Regions from separate parts of the Lysinibacillus sp. EB106-09-02-XG168 genome, predicted to be linked through region 2. Evidence: riboswitches for the same ligand, from Rfam matches in the RefSeq annotation. Region 2 holds a riboswitch; each other region holds the start of a gene.
What was found. A riboswitch is a leader RNA that binds a small molecule or an ion and turns the genes downstream of it on or off. The one in region 2 is predicted to bind S-adenosylmethionine.
Positions count from the first base shown of each region.

Region 1 (10,148 bases), 3.5 Mb from region 2:
ACGAGAGTCATGGCGTGAGAAGTGCATTTCGTCGCTTACTAAAGCTATAAAGATTCATGATGATTGGGAAGTAGTGACACAGAACTGTATGAACTGGGAGGCATTAAATGACCAGGTTGAACATTTAAAGGCAGATGTTTTCCAATCGATGGTCTTAAATAAAACAGGTATGCGCACGCATCGCTTACTCGGAACATTAACACCGAGGGGGGCCGAAAATACAGTAGATAGTATAACGAAAAATGTATCTCGGAGATTGATGATTAAAGGAAAGCCGGGTACAGGCAAATCTTCGTTAATGAAAGGCTTAGCAGACGAAGCGAATGCGAGAGGGCTAGATGCCCAAATTATTTGGTGTGGCTTGGATGCAAACTCTGTTGATATGGTTCTTATCCCGGAATTAAATTTCTGCATCTTTGATAGTACGGATCCTCATATCTTTGATCCAGAGGACGGCAGACTAGGGGATGAAATTTTTGATATAGGGAAACATTGCGCAATTTCACAGGAAGCAGAGGCGCAAATTGAAGATATTCGAGCAAAGTATAAAGAAGCAATGCAGGATGCAATGGGTTATTCGAAGCGTTATGCGGAAGCGGAGTATACAATCCGTCGCTTAATAGATAATTGTCTATCGTCATCTCTTTGGCGAGAAAAAACTGCCCCACTATTCGAAAGATTAACAAAGTAATTTTTCTTATCACATGCATGTGCTACACTAGGAGCTAGAACAGTTTTCCTAGGAAAGGATGATACGCTTGTCAAAAGTATTGAATGCATTTTTAGATGAAAACCTACAAGACTTACATGAACAAGGTTTATACAATGAAATTGATCCAGTAGAGGGAGCAAACGGACCCATTATTCAGGTACGTGGCAAAAATCTAATTAATCTATCCTCAAACAACTATCTTGGCTTAGCAACGAATGGAGAATTAAAGCGTATTGCCAAAGAAACAATAGAGACATATGGTGTGGGGGCTGGAGCAGTCCGTACGATTAACGGTACACTTGATTTACACATAAAATTAGAGGAAAAGCTTGCTGAATTTAAAGGAACAGAGGCAGCGATCTCCTATCAATCTGGTTTTAACTGTAATATGGCAGCTATTTCAGCTGTTATGGATAAAAGTGATGCGATTCTTTCAGACCAATTAAACCATGCATCGATTATCGATGGCTGTCGTTTATCACGTGCGAAAATTATTGCCTATAATCACTCCGATATGGATGATTTACGTGCAAAGGCAAAGGCAGCAAAAGAATCAGGCTTATACAATAAAGTCATGGTCATTACGGATGGCGTATTCTCAATGGACGGTGATATTGCAAAATTACCAGAAATCGTTGAGATTGCGAAAGAGTTTGATTTAATAACATATGTAGATGATGCGCACGGATCAGGAGTAACAGGTAAAGGAAAGGGTACTGTGAAGCATTTCGGTTTAGAAAAAGAAGTCGACTTCCAAATTGGTACACTTTCTAAAGCAATTGGTGTTGTTGGTGGATATGTAGCAGGTAAGAAAAATTTAATTGACTGGCTAAAAGTGCGTTCTCGTCCATTTTTATTCTCAACAGCATTACCACCAGGTGATGTTGCTGCGATTACAGCGGCAGTGCAAATGCTAATTGACTCAACAGAGCTGCACGATAAGCTTTGGGAAAATGGCGATTATTTAAAAGCTGGTCTTGCTAAATTAGGCTTTAATATCGGCGAATCTGAAACACCGATTACACCATGTATTATTGGTGATGAAAAGCTTACACAGGAATTTTCACGTCGTCTATTTGAAGAAGGCGTCTACGCTAAATCAATCGTTTTTCCAACGGTTCCAAAAGGTACAGGACGTGTTCGTAACATGCCTACAGCGGCACATACAAAAGAAATGCTGGACGGCGCTCTAGCAATCTATGAAAAAGTCGGCCGTGAACTAGGCGTTATTCAATAAAAAAATGGGCTACCTCAATAGTGAGGTAGCCCAATTTATATTAAATGTTCCGATAAATCGGTGAAACATTCCGATAAAATCTGAAATTGTTCCGACAAATCACAAAATTGTTCCGACAAATCACAAAATTGTTCCGATAAAACACAAATTTATTCCGATAAATCTTTTATCTCCACTTCAAACTGCTGGACGCTTTATTTACGCTCCATCTTTTTTCACTAATGTAATATCACGTAGTTCCTTTATAGATGTTGCCCCCGCTAATGCGATGGATACTTTTAATTCATCATATAAATTCGTCATTACTTTTTCGACTCCTTGTTGTCCTTCTAATGCAAGTCCATAGACGAAGGGACGACCAATGGCAACAGCATCTGCTCCTAAAGCAAGTGCCTTAAGAGCATCCATACCGCGATACACACCGCTATCTAAAATAACAGGAATTCGTCCGTTTACAGCTTTCACAATGTTAGGAAGAGCATCAAGTGAACCAATTACGCCATCCAATTGGCGACCACCATGGTTTGATACGATAATACCGTCAATACCGTTTTCTATAGCAAGTTTTGCGTCTTCAGGATGTAAGATACCCTTCAATAAAATAGGGAGATTTGAACGGCGTTTTAATTCACCTACATTGTCCCAATTTAATGTTGGATGGAACACATTTTGCAACACGCCTTGTACATACGACTCAAATGAATCATCTGGTAAGGAAGCAGTAAAAACCGGATCATTCATATAGTTTCCTTTTGCATATCCAAGCTTTAATGGTGAAAACTGATTGCGAACATCTTCTTCACGCCATCCAAGCATGACTGTATCTACAGTTAAAACAATAGCCTCAAAACCAGCAGCCTCGGCTCGAGCGGCCATACTATAGGCAATTTCCTCATTAGTTGACCAATATAATTGAAACCATTTAGTAGCGGAGGGAGCTGTTTGTGCCACATCCTCAAGTGCATAGCTTGAAACTGTACTTTGAATATAAGGAATTTTTAACTGATCAGCCGCACGTGCCACGGCAAGCTCTCCCTCGTCATGTGCCATTTTGTTCATGCCAACAGGAGCAAATAAGAGCGGAGTTGGATGTACTTTTCCGAATAGCTCAATCGATGTATCAATACTTGAAACATCCTGTAAAAAGCGTGGAATAATAGAGTGCTTTTCAAAGGCTGCACGGTTATTTCGTAGTGTTTGCTCACCGCCAGCGCCTGAATGGATGTAACCAAATGGACCAGCTTCCATTTTTTCTACAGCTGCCTTTTCTAAATCGGCAAAGCAAATAGGGAAGGGGGCTTGTGCATTTATATTTTTTAACAGTAGATCGCTATGTGTTGTCTTTGTCATCGTAATCCTCCTACTAATCTTTTTTTAGTTTCGTAGCAAAGCGGTTACCTATTGATTGAATAATTTGAACAAGGATGATTAAGATAAACACTGTCGCATACATCACATCGACTTCATAGCGCAAATGGCCGTAACGGTATGCAAGATCACCTAAGCCACCGGCACCAACCATTCCTGCCATTGCTGTTGCTCCTATCAGACCGATTGTGGCAATTGTTAATCCTAAAATAATGGATGGGCGAGCCTCACGTAGTAAGACATTCCAAATGATGTGACGACGTTTAATACCCATTGCTGTATAAGCTTCCACAACACCTGGACCAACTTCCAAAAGCGCGGTTTCCATAAGTCGCGCAATATATGGCGCTGTATAAACAACAAGCGGCACAATAACACCTTTTACACCAATAGTTGTGCCAACGATTAGCTTCGTGAACGGTAAAATGAAAAATAGTAAAATAATGAACGGAACCGAGCGAACAATATTAATAAATAAATTAAAAAATTGATAGAGAAATTTATTTTCAAACGATTGCCCTGGGCGAGTTAAAACGATTAAAAGCCCTAAAGGGATCCCAATTAAAATAGAAAAGAATAATGAAATCCCAACCATTTGGAACGTTTCGATAATAGATTTTCCAATAACATCTGACCAATTTGCAAAGAAGCTTTGAATGTTATTCATTTAATTCGCCTCCTAATTCCTCAACGCCTACCCCGTTTTCTGTAAAATACTTAAGTGCTTTTTCTACGATATGCGACTCACCGTGTAGATGCACGACAATATTACCGACGATGCCGTTTTTTAATTCAATGATATTGGCTGTTAAAATATTTGGTTGTACATCATACACTTTGCTCACTTCTGCAAGTAATGGTTTCCCGGTACTTTCACCAAGGAATGTTAAACGAATAACACTTCCTGAGACATTTAATTGCTTGATAAGGGACGGTGATAAATTGCGTTGAGAAATGGTATTTAAAAACTTACGTGTTGTTACATGCTGAGGATTCGAAAATAGTTCTATAGCAGAGCCATATTCCACAACCGTCCCTGATTCAAGAACGGATACATCATCGCAAATTTTTTGAATAACATTCATTTCATGTGTAATAAGTAAAATAGTGATGCCAAGCTCACGGTTAATTTTTAAGAGAAGCTCAAGAATAGCGTCAGTTGTTTCAGGATCGAGAGCACTTGTTGCTTCATCACTGAGTAAAATCTCAGGCTCTTGGGCGAGGGCGCGTGCAATAGCGACACGTTGCTTTTGACCACCCGAAAGCTGGCTAGGATAACTATCTAATTTCTCTGTTAGGCCAACAATTTCTGCATATTTTGCAACGCGTTTTTTCACTTCAGAGTCGTTATAGCCTAGAAGCTTTAATGGTACCGAGATATTGTTGTAAACGGTCGCTGTTTTCAAGAGATTAAAATGCTGGAAGATCATGCCGATTTTTTGACGTGTTTCGCGAAGGTCGTTTAGAGAAAGTGAAGTAATATCTACATTGTCGATCAATACTTTTCCTGTTGTTGGTCGCTCTAATAAATTAACACAGCGAATAAGGGTACTTTTTCCTGCACCACTGTAGCCAATAACCCCATGAATTTCACCTTTTTTGACATGTAGGTTAATGCCATCTACTGCTTTGACGATACCTTTTTTAGTTTTAAATTCTTTTGTTATATTTTCTAATTGAATCATACTGTGATATCTCCTTTCTAAGTCCTTCTATAAAGCAAGAATCTGCTAGCATTCCTATAGGGGTCTCGCAGATTCTCAAATTATGAAAGGCCCTTCATCGTTACTTACCAGCTTGGAATGATAGAACCTTTGAATTCCTCTTCAATAAATTTGCGTACTTCATCAGATTGATAGGCTTCAACAAATTTTTTAATCGCTGGGTCATCCTCGTTTTCAGAACGTACCGCGATGTAGTTTACATATGGAGAGTTAGTAGATTCTAAAAGAATGGAGTCTTTTTTAGGATCAATACCAGCATCAAGAGCGAAGTTCGTATTAATAGCTGCCACATCTACTTCACTAAGCTGCTTCGGAATTTGTGCAGCCTCTAATTCAATGAATTTAAAATTCTTTTTGTTTTCTTCCACATCGCGAGTAGATGCTGTTAAGTCTGCACCTTCTTTTAATTTAATGATACCTGCCTCTTGAAGGACAAATAGAGTACGAGCCCCGTTCGTTGGGTCATTCGGTAATCCGAATGTAGCACCATCAGGAACTTCATCCAATGATTTATATTTCTTGGAGTATATGCCCATAGGAGTTAAAATTGTTTTTCCTACTGGTACTAAATTTGTTTTGTGATCTTTGTTAAATGCATCGAGGAAAGGCTTGTGTTGATAACTGTTTACATCAAGATCACCCTCGGCTAACGATGTATTTGGTAAAACATAATCAGAGAACGTTTTTAGTTCTACCTCTAAGCCATTTTCTTTGGCAACTTTTGCTGCAACCTCTGCAATTTGTTCGTGTGGACCAGAAGTTACACCTACTACAATTTTATTTTCATTAATAGCCTTACCTTGACTACCTTTATCTTCTTTAGTACCGCAGCCTACTAATGCCGCTACTAATGTGAGACTCGCTAAACCTAATAAAATTTTGTTTTTCTTTTTCATGAAACATACCTCCAAAGTTGTTTTATCGGCTTTTAAAAAATCAATTTTGCCTTGGCGTAATTGTTGTTGCTGTCGCTTCGCTTTCGCAGAGAAAACATTTGTTGCTGTCGCTTCGCTTTCGCAGAGAAAACATTTGTTGCTGTCGCTTCGCTTTCGCAGAGAAAACATTTGTTGCTGTCGCTTCGCTTTCGCACAGAAAACACTTGTTGCTGTCGCTTTCGCACAGATAAACAATGCGTCCGGATTTTGAATTGTGCCTTCACAATTCGTTCATTTCAAAATCCATGACATCCGCCGGAGGCTTTTATCTTCATGTAAATGAAGATAAAAAAAACTCTCTTAAAAAATTAAGAGAGGCTCATGAAAAAGTGTGTCCTCTCTTATCTTTCAAACGATATCGTTTGCAGGATTTAGCACCTTCCTTAAAAAAGGAGGTTGCCGAGCTTCATAGGGCCAGTCCCTCAGCTACTCTTGATAAGAGATTTATAATATTTTTTTGAAAATCCGATAGAACTAATATAAATTATAGGATATAGGTAAGTCAATCAAATTTTTTAAATTTTTTATTTTATTATACTATTTAGCTGGAAAAGAATCTGCTAGAAGAAGGGGTTGAGCAACCCAAAAAAAGATAGAGAAATAAAAAACTGTTCCTATAGCAAGATTGAGCTAACGGAACAGTTTTTCGATAGAGTCTACTTAGGTAGGGGGATTGAACTGTTCATGAGCTGAATAAGCTTAGTTTTTCAATTCTGCTAATCGCTTCACGTAAGCGGTCTTCGCTAACAAGTAAACCAACCCGTACATAGCCTTCGCCATATTGACCGAAGCCATTGCCAGCAGCTACAGCGATATCAGCTTTGTCGAGCAATAAATCGGCAAATTGTTCACTCGTAAAACCTAATGGAACAGGGAGCCATGCAAAGAAAGAGCCTCTCGGTGCCGTTACTTGCCAACCGATTCGCTGAGCTTCTTCAATCAGGACGTTTCGTCGACGCTCATAAGTCGCTCTTAGCTTATCCGCACAACTCTGGGAAGCAGTAAGTGCAACTGCCGCGGCTTGTTGCACGGCAGGAAATTGACTACAAAAGAGATGGTCTTGAATAAGGTTAATGGCTGCAACAATATCAGGGTTACCAACTGCAAAACCAATGCGCCAGCCTGCCATATTATACGTTTTGGATAATGTATACATTTCGATACCGACATCTTTTGCACCATCAGCTTGCAGGAAACTGATAGGTTTATTGCCGTCAAATCCAATCGCTCCGTAGGCAAAATCATGTGATACGATAATGTTGTGCTCTTTTGCAAAGCGTACTGTTTCCTCGAAAAATTCAAGTGTTGCAGTACCACCAGTTGGGTTATTCGGGTAATTCAAGTAAAGCATCTTCGCCTTTTCTTTTACTTCATCGGATAAAGCATTATAATCAGGCAGGAAATGATTTTCTGCAAAAAGTGGCATGACTTCAAAATCCACATCGCCTAATACGGCACCTGATAAGTAATCTGGATAGCCAGGATCGGGTAACAGCATTGTATCACCGGGGTTTAAAACCGCTAACGGTAGTTCAACAAGACCAATTTTCGTACCACCGAGAATAGCTACCTCTGTTTCAGGATCAATGTCAACATTGTATTCACGTTTGTAGAAGCTTGCTGCTGCTTGGCGCAATTCTGCTATGCCACGAAATGGAGAGTATTTATGATTTTGAGGATTTTCTGCTGCCTCCTGTAATGCTTTAATAATGTGAGGAGGAGTGGGTTGATCTGGATTACCTTGACCAAGATTGATAACATCACGCCCTTCAGAAAGAGCGGCATTTACTTTTTGCACAAGTGCTGCAAAAAATTGAGTTGGGAGTTGCTGTAGTTTTTTTGAGAATTCCATGCACGTCCACCTTTTTCAGAATATAATAATTATTAAAGATATGATGCACATCATATTACTTTTTTTAGTAATTGTCTAGAGCCTAATAATATATGAGGTGAGGAAAAATGAACAAAGTCTCGTATTTTATCATCAATGCTTTTACTACAGAGCTTTACAAGGGAAATCCCGCAGCGGTATGTTTACTTAATCCAGCAATACCTGAGTCGACAATGCAAAAAATTGCTCAGGAGATTCCCGTACCAACAACAGCTTTTGTCCAAAAGAAGGGGCATGATTTTTTTCTTAGATGGTTTACGCCGGCAAAGGAAATACCGATTTGTGGACATGGAACGATCGCTAGCGCTTTTTTACTTTGGAAACAAGGGATTGTACCTGTCGACTCTTCAATTACATTCCAAACTTTAAGTGGTCCTTTGCAAACAATTTGGTTGAATGAACTAGTTGAAATAACAATTCAAAAGTATCAATTAGAAGAGATTGAATGTCCTGTGGAGCTTGAAGAATGGCTTGGAATGAAACCAATATATGTAGGGAAAACAGAATTGGATTATATAGTGGAGCTAAGTCACGAAAAGTATATTGCAGATTTCAAAGCTGATTTTCATGTGATGAATCAGTTCCCTGTACGTGGCGTTTGTATTACAAGTCGTTCTAAGGGTGAGGGGATTGATATTGTTTCAAGATTCTTTTCTCCAGCACAAGGCATTGATGAAGACCATGTAAATGGTTCCACTCATGGTGCACTAGGACCTTACTGGTGTGCAAAATTATCAAAAGAAAGCATCGTGAGCAAACAACTTTCAAAACGTGGTGGATTATTGTACGTTACACCTAAAATAAAAGATGTTGCTATTGCGGGTTCTGCAGTTCAAGTATTAAGTGGTGAAATATCAATCTGAATATTGAGCTTAAACCATGGAAGTAAGGTTGATTTATTGTAGTATAAATATAGAATAGTACTTTCTAGAGGAGGAATAGCAATGAAGATTGGTTGTATCCAATTAAACGTAGGCTTTGGCAAAGTAGAAGAAAATTTTGCTCGTGCGGAGGACAAGATTCGTGAAGCGGCAAAACAAGGTGCAGAAATTATTGTGCTACCGGAAATGTGGAATACAGGCTATGCACTTGAAAAATTACCAGAGCTTGCAGATGTGGATGGAGAGCGTTCGAAAGCATTTTTATCAAATTTAGCAAAAGAGCTTGGTGTACATATTGTTGGTGGCTCTGTTTCAACGAAGAAGGGCGATAAATTTTACAACACGATGTATACGTTTGATAGCAACGGTGAGTTAGTTGGTGAATATAACAAGGCACATCTTTTCCGTTTGATGGACGAGCATTTATATTTAGAAGCTGGGGATGAAATGAATCGCTTTGCCCTTGGTGATATCGAGGCTGCAGGGGTGATTTGCTATGATATTCGCTTCCCAGAATGGTTACGTGCACACGCTTTAGAGGGCGCAAAAGTATTGTTCGTGCCGGCACAATGGCCGACGCCACGTATCGATCATTGGAACACATTGCTGCAAGCACGTGCCATTGAAAATCAATGCTTCGTGATCGCTGTTAATCGTATATCGAGAAAAGTAGAAAACTTTAATGGTCAATCAATGATTATTCAACCGTGGGGCGAAGTGCTTTGGATTGGTGCAGAAGACGAGGAAGTAGCTGTCATTGACGTGGACTTTTCGATTGTCGATGAAGTACGAGGCAGAATTCCAGTTTATGACGACCGCAGACCATCATTATATAGTGGAGTAGTTAGCGAAAATTAAAATCTGATAGCACGCTCATAGCGACTCTGAGCGTGCTATTCATGCAACATCGCTGATCAATCATAAACTAGCAGTTAGTTTTTATCCTCAATTAAAGAATTGGCGAGCAACATAAATTCAAGCGTAATTCGATTATGCCCCTTCATGAAATTTTTCCCTAAGAGACTTTCAAGCTTTTTTAAACGATGGTAGAGCGTTTGGCGTACGATGAACAGTTGGTTAGCTGTTTGTTGTTTGGAGCCGTTCGTTTGTAAGTATACTTGCAGCGTTTCTAATAGCTTACTATTATATTTTTTGTCGTATTCAATAACCGGCTGTAAATAATCTTGAATCACTTCTTGCAAATTTACTTGCATCTGTAATTTATAGATGAGGTGATACAAATGTAAATCATCATAAAAATAAGATGTAGTTTGTACTTTACTGCAAATATACAATGTTTCGAGTGCAGTTTGATAGCTCTTCGGTATTTCCTCTACATCTGCAACGACTTTACCAATGGCTACTTGGTACCCTTGAAACAGTTGTTTTTTATAAAAATC
Region 1 is NZ_JBYTDN010000003.1:464,092-474,239, forward strand. It holds gene AC3WSO_RS03280 (nucleotide kinase) at 1-691, shown strand, start outside; gene AC3WSO_RS03285 (glycine C-acetyltransferase) at 750-1,949, shown strand; gene AC3WSO_RS03290 (alpha-hydroxy acid oxidase) at 2,148-3,299, opposite strand; gene AC3WSO_RS03295 (methionine ABC transporter permease) at 3,313-3,984, opposite strand; gene AC3WSO_RS03300 (methionine ABC transporter ATP-binding protein) at 3,977-5,002, opposite strand; gene AC3WSO_RS03305 (MetQ/NlpA family ABC transporter substrate-binding protein) at 5,107-5,937, opposite strand; SAM riboswitch class I at 6,315-6,418, opposite strand; gene AC3WSO_RS03310 (pyridoxal phosphate-dependent aminotransferase) at 6,659-7,828, opposite strand; gene AC3WSO_RS03315 (PhzF family phenazine biosynthesis protein) at 7,936-8,730, shown strand; gene AC3WSO_RS03320 (carbon-nitrogen family hydrolase) at 8,812-9,606, shown strand; gene AC3WSO_RS03325 (PucR family transcriptional regulator) at 9,681-10,148, opposite strand, start outside.
Region 1: it holds a riboswitch for S-adenosylmethionine, as region 2 does, so the genes downstream of both, AC3WSO_RS03305 (MetQ/NlpA family ABC transporter substrate-binding protein) here and AC3WSO_RS20215 (Na+/H+ antiporter NhaC family protein) in region 2, are expected to answer to the same signal.

Region 2 (10,148 bases):
ATCAGGTTGGAAATGGTATTCAATTGAAATAAACAGTGTTAGCACCCTTGAATGTAATCAATACCAGAAGCTGAAATTCTTTATCACAATATTTTTTTAAGCATACTATACATCAATAAGAGGATCGATTGGAGGCAATTATGTTTAGCAACAATAAAATTGCATCGACCAATATCGTGCTGTCAATTTTACTCGTTCTAAGTATCACCTATTATTATTTTTACAATCAATCACCCATACAAATTGAACGATTAGGTCATTTAGGGTTTTGGTTAGCATTTCCATTATCGATAATTAATATAGTACTAAGTTTGAAGCTAATGAAAAATCTAACGGGCAACATTAGGGGCTTATCATAAAGAATATAAAACTCCAAATAGCTTGGTAAAAAGCTATTGGAGTTTTTCATTAAAGAAACAAAACCATATAATCCTCATCAAAATATTGCTGATCTATTTTTAATGCCTTCTTCTCCGTTCCAAAAACCTCAAACCCTAAAGAGGAATACAGTCTCTTCGCTGAAGTATTCGTTGACACAACCGTTAGATTAAGCTGCTCAACCTCCCCTAACTCTTTTGCCTTGTTAATTACTTCGACCATTAATTGCTTGCCAATGCCAAGTCCACGCTTTTCGGGAGCAACATAAACAGCATAGATACCTGCTTTATGCTTTAGCTTAAGCATACTTTCCTGAACTAACGTCGCAACGCCCACTAATTCTTCTTGCTCAAATACCCCTATCGTATAAGAACTTTGTGATTTTAATCTGCTGGCAATCAGCTCGATTGGAGAATCCTTCTCCTCCTCAAAGCTAGAACCAAATGCCTCTGGATTATTTTGTAATCCCTCTAATCGTAATTTCCGATAGGCCTTAGCATCTGTAGCTGTTAAACGTCTACTATTCATCCATCCCCCTCCTCCGATATTTCTTATTTTTATGACAATTATAAATAATGTTTCATGTACTTTCATCATAAAGTTTCCTAAAATAGGAATAACAGCATAAAGGAGATTCCAAAGATGAAATCGAACAATATGGCGCATCATTTTCATACATTACAAGAGCAGCGAACTCACTACCTACCTTGTATTCAGTCACTCTCGCAGAAGCAACTATGGCATCGCGAGAAAGAAGATAAATGGTCGATCGGTGAACATTTCTATCACCTTTATCTCATCCTAAAAATGTTGAAAACAGTAACAAAATTTTCATTACTACTTACCCCTTACGCGAAAATGCGGAGAAACAAGCCATTCGCCACTGAAATACATGATATTTACGACGAGTATAAAAGCAAAAAAGGACGAGGCATGAGTGCTCCAGGAATATTAGTGCCTCCCTCTAAAATACGTTTTACGCTGGACAGTGATGAGATAGAGCAATTACTAATAAATGAAACGAGCGCAATGCAAAAATTAATAAATAATATAGAGGAGGATATTGCCGGGCATATTGTCTTTCCAGACCCAATAGCCCACTACCCTAATCTTATTCAATCAATCCAGCTACTTGCCATCCACGAAAAGCATCATTTTAAAATGATGGCGGAGCAATATAGTAGATTGATTGTGTCCAGCGAAGTGTTAACTTAAGAAAATTATGTCCAGTTCATTTAAGAAAAGAGGTTAAAACTATGATTATTCTTGGAAATGTTATTGATGATCAAGGAAGATGTAAACACTATTCTAATAAGCAAGATACTATTTCAATAAAATTCAAATGTTGTGGAGAGTATTACCCTTGCTATAAATGTCATGAGGAAAATTCAAATCATAACATTCAGCCTTGGAATAAAGAGGATTTTGATGAAAAGGCAATATTTTGTGGCGTCTGCAAAAAGGAATTAACGATTCATGAATATATGAATAGCACAAACTGTAAACATTGTCATACTCTTTTTAATCCAAATTGTAGTAAGCATTTTCATATATACTTTGGGACGGATCATAATTCTTCATGTAGTTTTTAAAAATATGTATGTTCAACATGTCTAAATAAAGCGTTTAGCAAAGCCTTTTAAAAAGTTAGTTTCTTCTTTTATCTTTGAGGAAGAATGCCCGTAACCATCAATCATGGCTACGGGCTGTTTACCATTTTCTAGATTTAGAGAGATAGCATGCTGAGGTCCAGTCGAAAACTACATAAAAAAAGAACCGAAAAGATTCGATTCGACTTTTATTCAAACATTCCTATACTGAGCTCCCTACAAAATGATTCTATAGAGTCACGCTCTTCTTTTGGCAATGCTTCGTACTCAATCAGATATTGTGCTGAAAGATCTTCTAGCTCCTTATAACTGACGTCTCTTGTCAGGACGATTCCATTTATCTCATGAGCCAGTTCGTTTGCTGCCACAATATCCGTAAACGCAAAGGCCTGTTCTTCATCATCTGTGAATGATTGAAGGTCTATTTCGCCCTGGTAATAGAGATCATTTACTTGCACTACGTAATATCTAATTGAATTCATTATACACCTCCCCAATTCATGATTTTAACTTCTTTCAGCAGGTGTTTGGACACCCGCTGAAAGAAGTTAAAGCCTCCGGCGGATGTCACGGAATCAGAATGGAGTTCTTAGAGGATGTTAGCCTAAGATCATCGCATCCACGATAACGGCTAACTGACCTGCATCGGTAAAAACGCCACGTCCTGTGGCATTACCGAAATGTCCGACATCGTGTCGGCCCTCGTGCAGGCCTAAGCACAAAGTCGATTCCGGACGCAATTATGCGGAGGCATAATTGAATTATTTCCTTTTCACAAAAAATCCATCCCCCGTTAAGTAGAAGACGTGAAGTATAGCTGTACCACCAATTAACGTATTAAAAAGATATCTAAAGGAGCATTCGTAAAAATTTTTCGAAATTCACGCCTGCTTCGCGTGGAATTTGCTCCTTTGACGTAGCTTCAATTGAAGCGGCTAAAAACGTCTCAGCAAGCTTCATCGATTCAACTAAATCCTGACCGCGCATCATGCCACCCATAATGACTGATGCAAACAAGTCACCTGTGCCTGAATAGCTCTCACCGTTGTATTCCCGGATGCTAGAAAATGAACGTTCTGCATCGACATACATATTGCCTACATAGCGCTTGTTCGTATCTGCTGGCGGCGGATTCAAACCGGTAATAATGACATTTGCCCCTGTCGTCTGCTGTAGCTGCTTGCCCGCTTCCTCTAACGTCTGAAGATAATCTGCATCAGCTTGATAACTTTGTAACTTCTCGTATGACAATCCCGTAAGCAAGCAACATTCTGTAACATTAGGCGTAATAATGTCTGCACACTTCGCTAGCGCTTTCATACGATCAAGCAACTCGCCCGTATACATTTTATACACCTCGCCCAAATCGCCCATGACCGGATCGACAAGCAGCTTCGTTTCACTTGCGTGGAACACATTTAAAAATCGAAAAATATTATCGATTTGCTCCTTCCCTGTCACAAAGCCTGTGTGAATGCCATCAAAGGTCGCGCCAAGCTTGCTCCACTCATCCACAAAGTAATCCATCTTTGACGTTAAATCCTCGCAGTAAAAACTCGGATACCCTGTTTGAGCAGTTAAAATCGCAGTTGGTAGTGGCACCGCCTGAACACCCATCACTGACAGCACAGGCATCGCGGCCGTTAACGAACACTTCCCAAAGGATGACATATCTTGAATTACAGCGACTTTTTTCATCATACTCCCCACCTAACTAATCCTGCTTGTACTCTCTCCATCGTATCACAATTAGAAAGATGCGAAAATGTGCATATTTATAAAAATTCAAACTGACCTTTAATATTTTTATCAAATTGGCACTTTTACGATAGTCAGCCCTTTGCTAAATTAAAATTATCAAAAAATTCATCCTAGTGAGGACATGCAAATGCAAACAATACAAAGTCGATCCTATACAAAACCACGCACAAAAACATTTGATTTGGTGATTACGTCCATTTTAGCAGCACTTGTTTTCGTCGCTACAATGTTTATTAATATTAAGCTACCATTTGGGCAAGGTGGCCTTATTCACTTAGGGACATCCATGCTCTTAATTACGTCGATTTTATTCGGTCCTAAAAAAGGAGCACTTGCCGGAGCAATCGGAATGGGATTATTCGATATCGTAGGTGGTTGGTTAATTTGGGCGCCAACTACAATTATCTCCCGCGCACTACAAGGCGCCATCGTTGGGAAAATCGCTTGGTCTAATGGACATAAAGGCGACGATATCCGACTAAACATTTTAGCAGCAGTTGTTGCTATGCCCGTTATGATTGGAGTTTACTATATCGGGCAAGCGATTATGTTCAAAAGCTGGGTTGCCCCGATGGCATCCATTCCAGGAGACATCATCCAAAACGTTGTCGGTTTAATTATCGCGATTCCAGTATGTATCGTGATGAAAAAAACACCGTACTTTAAAAAGAATTTTTAACTTCTTTCATCGGAGGTCATTCGCTGCAATATAGGAACTCAGTCTAAAAACACCACGTCCTGTGGCAACGACTGAGTGACCAACATCATGTTGGCCCAAAGCCTCCGGCGGGATGTCACGGAAATCGGAAAAGAGTTCTTTGTGCTAGCACAAAGCCGATTCCGGACGCAATTATGCCAAGGCATAATTGATTACTACAAAGTAAACACGCCATCTTGCCGTTTTATCAACAGCACAGATGGTGTGTTTTTTGGTTGTCGTACCATTTAGATTTTCAAATGACAATAATGAAGGCTTATTTTCATACTATATGGTGGAGGTGAAAAAATGCCAAGAGTAAAATATATAGATTCTGACATTGGCTTGGTGGCAAGGATGATGAGAGCGGAAGCGGAAGGCGAAGGAAATCAAGGAATGCTATATGTTGGCAATGTCATTGTGAATCGTCTTGTAGCAGAATGTCCAGACTTTAAAGATTTAAGAACCATTAATGATGTTATTTATCAGGTACAAGGAGGAAATTATTCTTTTGAAGCGGTTCAAAAAGGGAATATGTTTTACCAAAGAGCACGACCTAATGAAAAAAGATTAGCCAAACTGACACTGGATTATTGGAGAGAACATCCAGCGAAATTCGCACTTTGGTACTTCAATCCATACGCACCATGTCCTCCAACCTGGTACGGTCAACCTTTTACTGGTCAATTTAAAAATCATTGCTTCTATGAACCAGCGCCGGATACATGTGAGAGTGTTTATCGGGGATAGGGAGTCATTTTAATATTTTTTTCATCAAAAAAGAAATCCCACGGAAAAGGCTACACCTTTTCCGTGGGATTTTGTGTGATAGGCTAATAACTAGAAAATAGTAACTGATTATATAAAGCTCAATAGCGTATGGTTCCTCTACCATACCTATTGAGCTACTTAAATTTGTCTTAGTAAAATATATGATTACTTTTTCATGCTTTCAGATTGAAGTTCTAATAATTTTTCTCTTAGTACTTCATCACTAGCATAAATATATAATCCTTCAATTCCCCGTTTCATAAGCACATTCATGGAATTTAGAATAATCTTTTCTTTTGCTTGTTTAACATTTTCTATACCTTCAATTCCTGCAAATGCACCTACATCTTTGTAATTCTCAGGTTTTATAACTAAACAATCGGATTGCTTGTCGTATGTTATAGATGGTCCTAGGATTACACCCACATAGTTTAAATCGAAGCCCTGAATTGTATAAATGGAGCCTGCTTCTTCTATAGTGGAGCCCTTTTCTGCCCAGGTGTATTTCCCATCTGTTATGTTCCATGGAATTTTATAATTGCCCTTATCTTCCGTTATATAATAAATACCGCCGTCTTTCTTATGTAAATAATCAAATGTTGAAACAACTCGACTCAAACCACCATCATTATTCTTTTCAATAATCGCTTTATGCATTTTTTGTAAAGAATCAAATATCGTCAGCTCATACTCTTTATCGTTAGGAATAGGAGAAATCTTTTTATTTTTAAAATGGTCAATCCATTCAATTACCTCTTCGTTTGCTCTCATACGGAATTGATTTTTTAGTTCGTATTTCTCATAATCACTTTGATGCAATAAAGCTTCCAAAGTAGCTTCCTTCCAAAAGCTTTTAAGTTTCAATACTTGGCTTTCATCATAAACAACTACAACGATTTTCGCCAACTTCATAAGCTCTTCAAGCTGATTATTGTCTGTAAAATTATTATATGTGTCTGGCCTAGTTAACAATAAATGTCCTTCATCCACTAAAATAATGTCAGCCTTTTCGCCTGATTTTTTTAGACGATTAATTAAAGGTGTAGGTCTATCAAAATTTTTAGCTTTTAAAAATTTTAATTTAGAAGCTATAGTTTTATATGTTTTGAGCATTTCATCATGATTAACAACCAAATAATTTTCTGAACCACATAAATGTGATGTAACATCTGAAGACAGTTCCTGTATAGAATTAAATATAGAACTTAACACCACACTTTTACCTGTCCCCGCTTCACCTTGAATCAAGAATAAAAATGATTTATCTTCTTCTGAACGAGAAATGTTTTGCTCGCAAATTTCAATAACTTTTTCCTTTAACTCTAATTGTTCTACTGACAACTCCTTAAAAGGTGAAAGCTTAAAAACATCACGGTTTTCAATTACATGCTGTTCATTATTAACAATCCCTTGATCTACTAGACGTTCCCAAATTCCTTTAAAAATATCACGGTCATAAAACTTTTTATTGTAGTAATTATGTGAAATATTATTTACCGTTTGGCTCTTATTTTGTAGCTTATATTTTTGGTCTCCTAGAAAATAATTAATAAGCTTCGTCTCTAAATGAAACGTAGCAGAACGATTAAACTCCTCATGATAGATTAAATGCATCTCATCTAATTTCTGACGTTCCTTTGTTTTTAAATGTGCACGCATTCGATTTTTGAACGCTACTGTTTCCCCAATATAAGCCTCTTTTTGATCCTTTAAAAGATAAATGACTGGATAATTTAAATAGCTCTCTGTGTTATTGATACTTTTTAAGCTTTTTTCATTAAATGGCCATGTATTAATTTCAACTGTATTCACCTTAATGCCACCTTACTTACGATATAGATAAACTTATTTTAGCATATTATTGAAACTAGTTTGTTTTGCTGTTAAATCAGAATCTGCGTATTAGTATTATGATTGAATAGCCCTATTTCAGTGCGGACTGTATTTCCTGTTACTTTGAAATAAAGTTTAATTAAAAAATGTTGCAAATATAGATGTTTTATTATACTATTTCATTATTGTGCAAAAAATAATATGTTTTTCTTCTTATCAAGAGAGATGGAGGGACTGGCCCTATGAAATCTCGGCAGCGGAACTTTGTATTTAAGTTACTGTGCCAAATCCAGCAAGCAATGGCTTGATAGATAAGAGGAGTGTTTTATAGATATAAGACCTCTTCTTGTTTTCAAGAAGAGGTCTTTTTTTAGAGAAAAATGGACAAAGACGTATCCATTTTTTAATTTTTGGAGGTAGAACAATGAAGAAAGAAAATCCATGGGCGCTAATCCCATTTGTTGTTTTTTTAGTTTTATTTATTGGTTCAGGGGTTATTACAGGTGATTTTTATGCCTTCCCTGTCATTGTAGCCATTGCCATTTCGGGCGCTGTGGCTCTGGCAATGAATCGAAAAGAATCGTTTTCGAATAAGGTTGATATTTTTTGTAAAGGCGCTGGTAATTTAAATGTCATGCTGATGGTTGTTATTTTTCTATTGGCTGGAGCCTTTTCAGAGGTAGCAAAAGGCATGGGGGCAGTAGACTCCACTGTTAACTTTGCTTTGTCAGTCATTCCACAAAACCTGCTTGTCGTAGGCTTGTTCATCATAGCCTGCTTTATCTCCCTATCAATGGGGACTTCGGTAGGAACAATTGTTGCTCTGGCGCCAATTGGAGTTGGGATAAGCGAGCATACCGACTTTTCTATGGCTTTAGTAATGGCGGCGATTGTTGGAGGTTCGATGTTTGGCGATAATTTATCCTTTATTTCAGATACAACTATTACTGCAGTTCGTTCACAGGGCGCACAAATGAAAGATAAATTTAAAGTGAATTTTTGGATTGTGTTGCCGGCAGCTATAGTAACGAGCATTATTTTAGGGGTTATCACAATGGGTGATACTACCGCACAAGTAGAGCATTTAAGCTATAGTTGGGTAAAAATTGTTCCCTATGTTTTGGTTATTATTTTTGCGCTAATTGGAATGAATGTTTTCCTTGTTCTTGCATTCGGGATTGTTCTGGCCGGGGGTGTTGGCTTAGCGGATGGCAGCTATCAGTTAATGGACCTTTTCCAAAAGATTGGCGAAGGAATGTCAGGCATGTATGAAATGGCATTTCTTGCAATCTTAATCGCTGGAATGGTGGAAATTATTAAGCTTAACGGAGGAATTGACTTCCTACTTCACCTTGCGACACGAAGAATTAAATCAAAAAAAGGTGCTGAATTTGGGATTGCAGGTCTTGTGGGCCTAACTAATTTATCTACGGCCAATAATACAATTGCTATTTTAATTGCTGGTCCCCTTGCAAAAAATATTGCTGACCAGTATGGGATTGAGCCAAGAAAGTCCGCAAGTATATTAGATATTTTCTCCTGTACGGCCCAAGGTCTTCTGCCATACGGAGCCCAATTCCTAGCAGCCGCAAGCGTTGCGGGAATATCGCCAGTGAGCATGCTGCAGTATTCTTTCTACCCGATTTTGATAGGAATTTGTGGGATTATCGCTATTTTAATTGGATACCCGGCAAAAAAGAAAGCCTGAACTTAATCAACATTGAACTTACATTGAAATAATCCAATCGTTTTGACAAAAAGATTCTCAAAACGATTGGATTTTTTAATTGGGGCTATTCGTTTAAAACAGAAAACGAAAGGAATTTATCCATTCCTTCACTCTCATTATTCATCTATACTTAAAGCCGCTGTTATGACTGGGTTTTCAAGACCACTCTATGTATGGAGACGGCGGGAGTCGAACCAACCGTCTCAAAGTACTGATATATCAATAGCTGCGGGGGCAATTGAATTTTTTGACTACGCTTTTGACTACGTTTGATAAAAAATACGTTGCGGGGGCATTTTTGATGTTTAACATATTATAATATAAATCTCATTCTCCCTCTAAATACATAAGTTTATCTAAATCAATCCAAAATAACATTTTTGTAACAGACCCCTCAACTAATAAAATACAAGAGATATAAAATTTTCTCGAACACCCCTTACTAGGGTGGAAGGTGAATTAGATTGAGTGCTAATTTTTAAATTACTAACATAACTCCTACCATTATTTATCCTTCTCTCTTTTTAGTATTTAATTCGGATCAAAGGTTTGAATGAAGCGCTAACCAGCAAATTACTCCCTTTTCCTTTTTGTCAATTTATTAAAGCAATAAAAAAGAAAAACCGACATTCAAATTAATGAATATCGATTATATTGACTTGAATTTACGTTTTATTTGATCAACTTAAGAAAGTTAAGTATTGGGTAAGTTCTCAATGATTTTTTCAATATCGGAAATATGCTTTTTAGTACTTTTTTCAATTGATATTAACTGTTCTGAATATCTTTGGAAAGATTTTTTATACATCACACTAATATATGACTCGATAAAATGGAAATCAGGTTTCCCTGTTGTGTCGATAGGAATCTTAACATCTAAACTTTCTATAATGTCACCGCTTATTGAAGTCCATTGTTCCCCTCTAGTAAATTTCACATTTAAAAGTGCATTTTTTTGAATAGCCATCTGGAAATATAGTAGAACATTTTTCGAAAAATTTTCTTTCTTCTTAATGACTAATGAATGAAGCCCCGCTGTAAACATATCTTTCTGATATAACAAATAGCCTGCATAACCCATATCGGCAGTTACTAATTCATTTTCATAAACTTTTCTTTCAATAGGGGATGTAAAATAACCAATTCCATTATTTTTCAGAGTCGCTGTGGAGACTGGCAAACTATAAATATCATTCTTCTCAACTGAACGGTTTTCAGGCTTAACATTTACCCCACGTTCAACCTCGAAGAATTCTGAAACTTTAAAGGTTCCATACTCTTTAACTTGAGAAATTAGTGACTCCTCTTCCAGTGAAATTAAAATATCCTTTTCCTGTAAACCAAGTAAATCCAAAATCCCACGTTTTTT
Region 2 is NZ_JBYTDN010000003.1:3,967,483-3,977,630, forward strand. It holds gene AC3WSO_RS20170 (hypothetical protein) at 141-359, shown strand; gene AC3WSO_RS20175 (GNAT family N-acetyltransferase) at 409-906, opposite strand; gene AC3WSO_RS20180 (DinB family protein) at 1,021-1,593, shown strand; gene AC3WSO_RS20185 (CHY zinc finger protein) at 1,635-1,970, shown strand; gene AC3WSO_RS20190 (hypothetical protein) at 2,177-2,470, opposite strand; gene AC3WSO_RS20195 (pyridoxamine kinase) at 2,838-3,686, opposite strand; gene AC3WSO_RS20200 (ECF transporter S component) at 3,877-4,428, shown strand; gene AC3WSO_RS20205 (cell wall hydrolase) at 4,756-5,196, shown strand; gene AC3WSO_RS20210 (DUF2075 domain-containing protein) at 5,383-7,029, opposite strand; SAM riboswitch class I at 7,261-7,368, shown strand; gene AC3WSO_RS20215 (Na+/H+ antiporter NhaC family protein) at 7,475-8,758, shown strand; gene AC3WSO_RS20220 (restriction endonuclease subunit S) at 9,474-10,148, opposite strand, start outside.

Region 3 (10,148 bases), 1.5 Mb from region 2:
TTACTTGATGATAAAAGTAAGTATCTATCTCAAATCGCTATTTTACCCAAGTTCCAAGGAAAAAACATTGGTTCTGCTATAACAAAATTTGCTTGTTTTTTGGCAAAAGGATTAAATAAAACCTTGTATTTAGATTGTTGGACAGGAAATGAAAAGTTAAAACAGTTTTATTCAAGGAATGGTTTGGAATATGTGGGGGATTTTCCTGAAGAAGACTATTTCGTTAGTATTTTTAAATACAGCTAAATATATGTGCTTACTTACTGATGGGTTCCCTAAATAAAGAAGTGTCAGTGTAAAAGATAGAATAAGATTGTGAATCATTGTACTTAAACTAATGGGGGCCTTTGAGTTGCATAAGGGCTCAGTTTGCTCGAGCTATGTAATAGATTACTATGTAATGTAAGTGAAATAATTTATTGAAGATAGGTGATGAAACTTGTACTTTATACAAATGGCAGGCTTCCCTGGTTCCGGAAAATCCACTCTTTCGCGTGAGATTGCTAAAAGAACGGGGTGTATTATCATTGACCATGATATAGTCAAATCGGCTCTATTAAATACATTGATGAGTTTTCAATTGATGAAAAGCTTTCGGGTAATATTTCATATAATATTGATTGGTCCTTAGTTGACTTCCATTTATCACAAGGACATAACGTAATACTTGATAGTCCTTGTTTTTATGAAGAAATGGTCGATAAAGGAACAATACTAACAGAAAAATACAATGTTAAATATAAATATATCGAGTGTTATCTTGATGACTTCAAAGAGATAAATTATAGATTGAAAAATCGAGATAGAATGGTTAGTCAAATAGCAGAGATAAAATCAGAAGCGGTTTTTAATGATACACTTCAAAATAGCAAAAAGCCCTCCAACTGTAGGTGTATCACTGTGAATACAAGACAACCATTGGAAAATTATATACAAGAAGTAATGTATTATTTAAATAATTGATGATCTGATTACTCTTCTTCAACGCTGATGGCATAACTTAAGGTATAGAAGAAGCGAATAATTTACGTTCAGAACACAAAATAATGGTGAATCTGAAACGAAAAAGCTGGGAATAAAACTAGCTGATATTAAAAGAAAAAAGGGAAATCGATGTTGTTCGATTTCCTTTTTTTATTTGACGAAGTCATTCTATTTTCTTTGACATATTTTCCGTCTAAACTTAATTCTCATTCTATTGGAAGACCTGAGTTCGTTTTTTACGTGTATCTTGTAGGCAACTACTCCAGTTATACGATAAGTGCACGCCTACAAAAGAAAGAGTAAAATTAATATTAAATGATTTGCTAACTGATTACATCTTAACAACAGAAAGTTTATCTAGAAGAAAAAGATCTTATAGATTTTAGAAAAAAACACTACTTGATAGAGATATAGAGTTAAAAATATGTGTAAATATTATCTTTCTTCATTTTATTTTACACAAATAATTAAAAAAATTATAAGAGCACCTAATGTAGTGACCCCTTAAAGTAGAGTTTTCATTTTGTCTTCATTTTTTGTAATGGCTATGCTAAATAATCTAAATAATGTCCCGAGAGAAAAGCAAAGAATTAAATCTTATTTTAATCAAACATTTATTTTTCTCACAAAGGTTCCCATAATACGAACATATCAGTAAAATAGAGTAGGTTAGGGGGACTATATTTTGAAAGATCAACGTTTTAAAATTGCGCATCGAGAGGCGCTTATCGGTATTGGACTTGTTATCGTTAACTTTGCGATATGGTTCGGCTTTGCCTATGGTCTAGGCTCTGGTGATCCAACAAGCTATACGTATGTTTTCGGTTTCCCTGCATGGTTTTTTTATAGCTGTATAGCAGGGACAGGCTTTATGATTATTTTAATCTGGCTCGTCATGAAACTCTTTTTCAAAGAGGTCCCATTTGACGATGAGGAGGTGGATCGATAATGCATTGGCAAGTTATTGTTCCACTGCTATTATTTTTAGTTATCATCTTTGGTATTGGTATATGGTCAAATAAGCATATACGCTCTTCCAATTCATTTTTACAGGAATACTTCCTCGGTGGTCGTGAAATGGGAGGATTCATCCTTGCGATGACAATGATTGCTACGTATGGTAGTGCAAGTAGCTTTATTGGGGGTCCAGGTGTTGCTTATACGAAAGGGCTTGGTTGGGTATTATTGGCGATGGCTCAGCTTCCTGCAGGTTATTTTGTTTTAATGATTCTTGGGAAGAAATTTGCTATTATCGCAAGACGTTATCAAGCGATCACGTTAATAGATTTTTTACGAGAGCGCTATAAAAGTCATGCCATAGTCATTTTATCAGCCATTAGTATCATCATCTTTTTATTTTCTGCCATGATGGCACAATGGGTAGGTGGTGCTCGATTAATTGAGTCATTAACGGGCTTAAACTACACAACGGCACTGTTTATTTTTGCGATTTCCGTGTTAGTTTATGTGATCATTGGGGGCTTCCGCGCTGTAGCATTGACGGATACGGTGCAAGGCTCGATTATGGTAATCGGAACAGTTATTTTATTAATTGGGACAATCATCGCTGGCGGAGGAATCGATAATATTATGGCCTCGCTTGTCGCTGAGAATCCGAATCTTGTGTCTCCATTTGGAGCTGAAGGTGAATTAACGCCATTATACGTTTCTACATTTTGGATTTTGATCGGTGTTGGTGTGGTGGGGCTTCCACAAATCGCTGTTCGTGCGATGAGCTACAAAGATTCAAGAAGCATGCATTTAGCCATTATCATTGGCACTATTGCCATTGGGACAATCATGTTTGGTATGCATTTAATTGGTGTTTTAGCACGACCTGTGATGCCAGGTATTGAGATTGGTGATAAAGTTATGCCACTGCTAACATTAAAGGTTTTACCGCCATTTTTAGCTGGTATAGTATTAGCAGCACCGATGGCAGCAACGATGTCTACAGTTAATGCGTTGTTGATGCTTGTAAGCTCAACAGTAGTGAAAGATATTTACTTAAATTATATAAAGCCAACAGCAAATGATACGGAAATTAAACGTGCAAGTTTTATTGTTACAGCAGTGATTGGTTTAGCGGTTATCGTTTTTGCACTAAATCCACCAGATTTATTAGTATGGCTTAATTTATTTGCTTTCGGAGGACTAGAGGCAGTCTTTATTTGGACCGTCGTTTTAGGACTTTATTGGAAAAAGGCCAATAAATATGGTGCGATTGCGTCAATGATTTCAGGGATGACCTTATATATTATCATTGATCGTTTTTATCCTTCTGTCTTTGGCATGCATACTGTGACAATTCCAATTGTCGCTTCCTTATTGATATTTATTATTGTTAGCTTATTAACAAGTCATAAATTTAAAGATGAAAAGTTGTTTATTTGACTTATAAAACGCCGTAGAGATTGAAAATCTACGGCGTTTTTTTACTGTAGACAATTAGCAACGGATAGACTATTCAAAATCGTGGATAGAACCCTCGAAAACGTGGATAGACGTCCAAAATCGTGGATAGAACGTTCAAAGTGATGGAAAGACCCTGCGAAGCGACGGATAGAACCCCGAAAATCGTAGAAAGAACTACTGAAACGACGAAAAGTCTCTCCGAAATGAAGGAGAGAATGCCCAAAAAAACAAAGACGCCGTAGAGCTAGATATCTACGGCGTTTTTTATGTAATCATAAGCATTTTTAGTGAGCAATGTAATCGTTACGATAATAAACAATACGCGAACAAAGCCGCTACCTTTTTTAATCGCCATACGAGAGCCTACAAATGCACCGGCAATTTGAGCTACACCCATCAGTAAACCGTAGACAAAATGAATTTGACCTAAGTAGGCGAACATTAAAAGGCCTGCAAAATTACTTGCTAAGTTTAAAAATTTGGCATTTCCTGCTGCCTTTAAAAAATCGAAGCCTATTAGTAAAAAGCTGAAAATTAAAAATGAGCCAGTTCCTGGACCAAGAAATCCATCATAAAAACCGATGCTAAATAACAATAGCATGAATAAAACTAAGTGCGTAAACTTTAAATTTTTGACCGAAGCTACTGAACCCCAGTCTTTTTTGAAGATTGTATAGACTGCAACAGCAGTAAGCATTATTAGCATAAGCGGTTTTAGTAATTCAGGGTTTATTAAATGTACTGTCCATGCACCAAAAAGGGATCCTATAAAAGCTAAAGGGAAGTATTTGATAACCGAACGTATTTCTAGCTGACCAGAACGATAAAAGGAAATGGTTGATGTTAAAGACCCCATTGTACCAGCAAGCTTATTGGTTGCTACGGCTGCTGCTGGATTTAAACCTGCAAACATGAGGGCGGGTAATGCTATTAAGCCACCGCCACCAACGACCGCATCTACAAAGGCTGCTAAAAATCCAAAAGATATTAATAAAATGACTACATTTAAATCTACTTCAAATAGCATGTTTACACCTCTTTAAATAGTTACTACTGAAATAGTAACTAAATTTCGTGTAGCTGTAAAGACTAATTTTTTCGTTGGCGTATCTTCATACCCTTCAACTATAATAGAGGAAATGGAGGGATTCGATGGAATTATTAATCGCCCAATTAAAAGAACTGGGATTCACAGAATATGAAGCAAAAGCTTATACGGCACTCGTACAAAATAGTCATGTTAGTGCTTATCAAGTAAGTAAAAACTCCGGTATCCCACGTGCAAGAATATATGACATACTTAATGTACTTGTTGAAAAAGGGTTAGTACTGAAAGAAGAAACTGCAGATCAAACGACATACTCTTCCATTCCTGTTGCTGTGTTTTTACAACAAGTTGAACAACGCTGGCAATCGAATTTCACGTCGATTAGTGATCAATTAGAAAAATTAGAAGTAAAAGAGCAGGAAGCGGAGCATAAGGTTGTTATGCTAAAAGGAAAAGAAGCAATCGTCAATTATTGTCAGTCGTTATTACAAAAAGCGGAGAAAAAAATATTATTATCAATGTGGGAAGATATGTATGAAAAATTGCGAGAAGATATACATGAGGTCTCTCAGCGTATTCCGGTTCATGGCATTACATTGTATGTGGATGAAAATGTTGCATCGATTGACCAGCATCGCATTACTCAATATACGAGAAATGCTTCCACACCACATTGGTTCATTCTCTCTGTAGATGGTCAAGAGATGATTTATGGTCACTCACCGTCCAATCAAGAAACGGCTTTTATAACAAATGACCCTGTGCATATTTATTTACTAGAGGATTATATATGGCATGATGTGCTTGTCAATCGATTGTTAAAGCGCGATGATGATATGGAGCTTGAGGAATGGATTACTAAAGAGCGTAAAGCTTTTTTTGTAGAGTGAAAATAATAAAAGAATCTACAAGCCATCATGTACAGATGGCTTGTAGATTCTTATTTTATTTGTTATATAAGATTTTTTATCTTAATAAAAAACTTTATCAACATTATATTTAGCACGGAATGTATTAACCGCGTATGTTTCGTAAATTTCACGTTCCATTGGATCATCTACTTCATATACTTCAATTTTGAAAACTTCATCACGGTGATTTTTCATCGGTGACACATTGTCTTCAAAATGCTTTTTAATACGTTGACGAATTTTACGTGCTTTACCGACAAATAATAGTTCATTCTGTTCATTGTAGAATAAGAAAATGCCGCCATTTTCACGTGTGATTTTATGGAAATCAATAAAACCGAAATACGGTGTGATTGGTACATCACCTGGCTTTAAATCTTGTTCGCGTTGGCGAATTACTAAATCTGGTTTTGGAAAATCAATTTTAATCAAACTTTTCACGTTCCTCTCTGTTACTAAAGGTATATGTTAACATAATTACAGCTTGTTTACCATAAAATATATGGACTTAGCTTCAATATTAGTTTTAAACAAATTACGGTATGACATGCATGGTTAATAACAAAATATTCTATGTATTGTTGATATTCTTAATTGTTCATGTTACAATTCTTCTTAATTAAATAATCTTATCAAGAGAAGTTGAGGGATTTGGCCCGATGACGCTTCAGCAACCTCTAACAAAAGTTAGAAAGGTGCTAATTCCATCAAAGGATTTGTCCTTTGAGAGATAAGAGTGAACGTGGTAAAAATCCTTCTCATTCTATCTCAAATGGAATGAGGGGGATTTTTTAATTTCATCGAAAAAAAACTTTACGCAAGGCCTATGTATGGAGACTAAGGCCAATAATGGGTTAACAGAGAGAAATATAAGAGAGGGGAATGCAAGATGCCAATTAATATTCCAAAAAACTTACCAGCTGGAGAACATTTACGTGAGGAAAAAATCTTCGTAATGGAAGAGGATAGAGCGAAAACTCAACAAATTCGTCCGTTAAATATTTTAATCTTTAATTTAATGCCAGAAAAAGAAAAAACAGAGCTGCAATTACTACGTTTATTAGGGAATACCCCGTTACAAGTGAATATTACATTTTTGAATACTGCTACGCATGAATCGAAAAATGTTAGTAAATCACATTTACAATTATTTTATACGACGTTCGATCAGATTCGTCATCGTCGCTATGATGGCATGATTATTACGGGTGCACCAGTAGAAAAAATGCCGTTTGAAGAAGTGAACTACTGGCAGGAAATTTCAGAAATTATGGACTGGTCCAAAACAAACGTAACATCGGTTCTACATATATGTTGGGGTGCTCAGGCAGCGTTATACCATCATTACGATATTGGCAAAATTGGGCTTTCTGCTAAATGCTCAGGTGTATATTCTCATGTCATTACGGATTTAACAGTTGATTTAGTACGCGGCTTTAGTGATTTGTTTACGGCACCACATTCTCGTTATACGTCTGTATCGATTGATGAAGTACGTAACCACCCTGATTTACGATTGCTCTCTTATTCAGAAGATGCTGGTGTTTTCATTGTGCAATCTAAAGACAATAAAAATATTATGATTACTGGTCACCTTGAATATGATGCGACAACTTTAGCGGATGAATATAGTCGCGATGTTGCGAAAGGATTAGATATTGAGGTGCCGGTGAATTACTTCCCTAATGATGATCCAGCAAATGAACCGATTAATACGTGGCGTGCCCATACACATTTGTTATTCTCGAACTGGTTGAACTACTATGTTTATCAAGAAACACCATATGAATGGGATTTTGTTGATCAAATTGAATATCATATTTAATGCCTTAGAAAAATGATGACCTTGATATTTTAGGGTCATCATTTTACTCATCTCCGTTCCGGCTTGGTGCTTTACAGGGGCGTCCAATGAGCCACTTTGCTTTTGGCAATAACCAGACTGCTGTTAATTGTCTGGCGATTATTTATTCTTATCACTGTTTGGCGTATTTCCGGTATCGCTATCATTCTGTGTAGAATTTCCGGTATCGTTTTCACTTTTACTTTGTGTAGTATTTTCGGCATTACTATTACTTGCACTTTGAGCAGGATTTTCATTATTGCTGCTACTTGTGCTTTGAGAATCATTCCCCCCATTGCTGTTACTATCACTTTGAGTAGAATTATCGATATTGCTGCTATTTGCACTTTGAGCAGAATTGTCATTATTGTTACTACCTGCACTTTGAGAAGCGTTACCGCCATTGTCGCTACCTGTATTTTGAGAAGGATTACCACCATTGCCGTTACAATCGCTTTGAGTAGAATTATTGTTATTACTCGTACTTTGAGCAGAATTGTCATTATTGCTACTACCTGTACCTTGAGAAGCATTCCCGCCATTGCTACTACTATCACTCTGTGTTGTATTTCCATTTTGATTTTGCGAACTACTATTACATTGCGTATTATTTCCTTGATTACCATTGATTTTACGAATCTTGGCGACAATTAATAATAGTAATGGTAATAAAATCATTAAAATCAAGGAAAATATAGGCCATATATCTCTATTGTAAATATCTGAATGAATAATATTCGGATGAACAATTTGTGAAATTCCAAGGATAATCATGCCGAGTGGAAAAATGAGCGGTCGATGATTTTTAATTTTACATAATTGTGCAATCCCGATAACGGCAGCATAAAAATACATAAAAGTTCTAATGAAAATAGTGATAATCCACATGGCGGCCATAATCACTTCAATACGCTGTAAAAAGTTACCGATTGAAATTCTTTGGGCTAATGCATAGCTAGGGTATGTCCGTGAAGCAGTATTTGTCGGGCCAAGGACAAGGATTGATAGTGTGATGATCATTATTAAGACAATTCCTCCCAAAATTGCGCCAATGTAAAAACCTTTTTGTGCAGATTTTTGGACGTTAACTGCGGAAGGGAAAATCATTAATAATACGACAAGTGGGAATGAAAAAAGACTTATAAAACGAATTATACTAAAGAATAATGATTTTTTTTTTGTTTCCAATATTGGCTGTATATTTTCAATCTGGATGGAAGGTGCAATAAAAACGACAAAGAAAATAAAAATTAATAAAAATATTGCAAATAGTATTTCTGCAGAACGGGCAAAAACCTCAATTCCTAAAAATGCAGCATAAATAATGATAATACTGAACAGAAATGCAAACGCCATCGTGGGCGTTTCTGGCATTATTTCCGTTTTCATGAAAATTCCAATGAAATATAATAATTCTCCGGCAGAAAGTAAAGATATAAGAATAAAGCCAATGGCAGTAAATTTTCCGAAAAAACGACCTAATATTTTTTCATTAGCTTCTACAAATGTAAGGGTAGGCGTTTTATTTCCTAAAGTAACGAAAAGCTTTAAAATAGGCAAACTTATTACGACACCAATGATCGCTGCAATCCATGCATCTTGCTTTGCTTCACTTGCTACACTTGCAGGGATAATTAAAATGGCTGTACCAATTGAAAAGAGAAGGGTAATGATCATAAATTGTCTTGAACTAATGATTTCTTTTTCCATCATGAACTACCCCTTTTTCTTAACATAATATTGCCTTATTACTTTGTCAGTGAGACGATGTAATCTTTAATAGGTGAAAAAATAAAGGTAATCAAGTCTAATGGGCTTGGAATTTTGATGTTTAATAAGATCGCAATATTTAATGCGGTACCAAGCAATAAAAAAATCGAAAAAATAACGAGCGTTTTCGTTTCTTTCTTTTTTTTTAATGTTGGAACGTAGGTAAAAGCGATAACAGCTGTAATAATTAGTATGAATATTGTCATGATCATAGCTTATTTTCCCTCCGGTTTATTCACTAATGAGTTTTCCATCGTTCCTAATCCTTGCGTGTTAACATGTACGTCAACTTTAACTGGTATCTCTTGAAATATGGTTAGCCAATCTTTTTTTATTTTTTTCCACTCTTTAGGATTTGTGCGGTGCAGTGCTTCGCCAAATCCAAAAATATCGACCCGATAACTTTGCTGAACTGTACTGATTGTTTTTTCGATCCGTTTTTTTATAAGTTCTTCCGTTTTTTTATCGATGTAGTGAATCGATTTTTCTTTTGTAAGGTCTATATCACATTCAACTTCTCCGACATTTTGGTTTACATCTATAGAAACATTGATTTTGGGAGATCCATTTTCAAATTTACCTTTTATTTTTGTCTTTGAGTGCGTAATTTCAGTGGATAACGTACCTTCGTTAGGGCAAGCAATAATTTCAATTGTACTTTCTATTTTGTCCTTTAAAAAACCTAGACTTCTACTCTCATCTTCTGTTAAAAGCCCAATGTATTTATCTTCTTTAAAAACAGCTAAGCCAGCATATTTCAAGACCGTAGAAGCCTTTGATTTTTTAACATTCCTTTCCTCCATTCCTACACTTTTATCTCCATGAATTTCAATAGCAGACATAACTACGCTTGTTTCTTTGGTATTTAAAGTATTAATTAATTCATCAATTTTAATGGATTGGGTTGTACCCCAAGATTTCTCCGACGTTCTAAGAGAATTTAGCATTTTAGTAGCTGGTACTTTTTCGATAGGTGTTAATACATTTAAAACTTCTTCGGCAGTTGCTTCATGAGCAACGATGACATCGAAATCATTTCTGAATTCATGATCTCTTGAAATTAAATCTAACGGCTTGCCCATTCCTTCCCTAGCTAATTCATCGCCGAGCACAACTATTTGAAGATGAGAAAAATAAAGTTTTCGAGCTGTTACGGTTGTCATTTTTCTAATGGCCT
Region 3 is NZ_JBYTDN010000003.1:2,487,148-2,497,295, reverse strand. It holds gene AC3WSO_RS13080 (GNAT family N-acetyltransferase) at 1-246, shown strand, start outside; partial or broken gene AC3WSO_RS13075 (P-loop nucleotide/nucleoside kinase family protein) at 440-963, shown strand; gene AC3WSO_RS13070 (YhdT family protein) at 1,670-1,933, shown strand; gene panF (sodium/pantothenate symporter) at 1,933-3,378, shown strand; gene AC3WSO_RS13060 (TSUP family transporter) at 3,644-4,426, opposite strand; gene AC3WSO_RS13055 (TrmB family transcriptional regulator) at 4,552-5,337, shown strand; gene AC3WSO_RS13050 (nucleotide excision repair endonuclease) at 5,419-5,790, opposite strand; SAM riboswitch class I at 5,985-6,095, shown strand; gene metA (homoserine O-acetyltransferase MetA) at 6,248-7,183, shown strand; gene AC3WSO_RS13040 (GerAB/ArcD/ProY family transporter) at 7,322-8,911, opposite strand; gene AC3WSO_RS13035 (hypothetical protein) at 8,950-9,183, opposite strand; gene AC3WSO_RS13030 (Ger(x)C family spore germination protein) at 9,187-10,148, opposite strand, start outside.
Region 3: it holds a riboswitch for S-adenosylmethionine, as region 2 does, so the genes downstream of both, metA (homoserine O-acetyltransferase MetA) here and AC3WSO_RS20215 (Na+/H+ antiporter NhaC family protein) in region 2, are expected to answer to the same signal.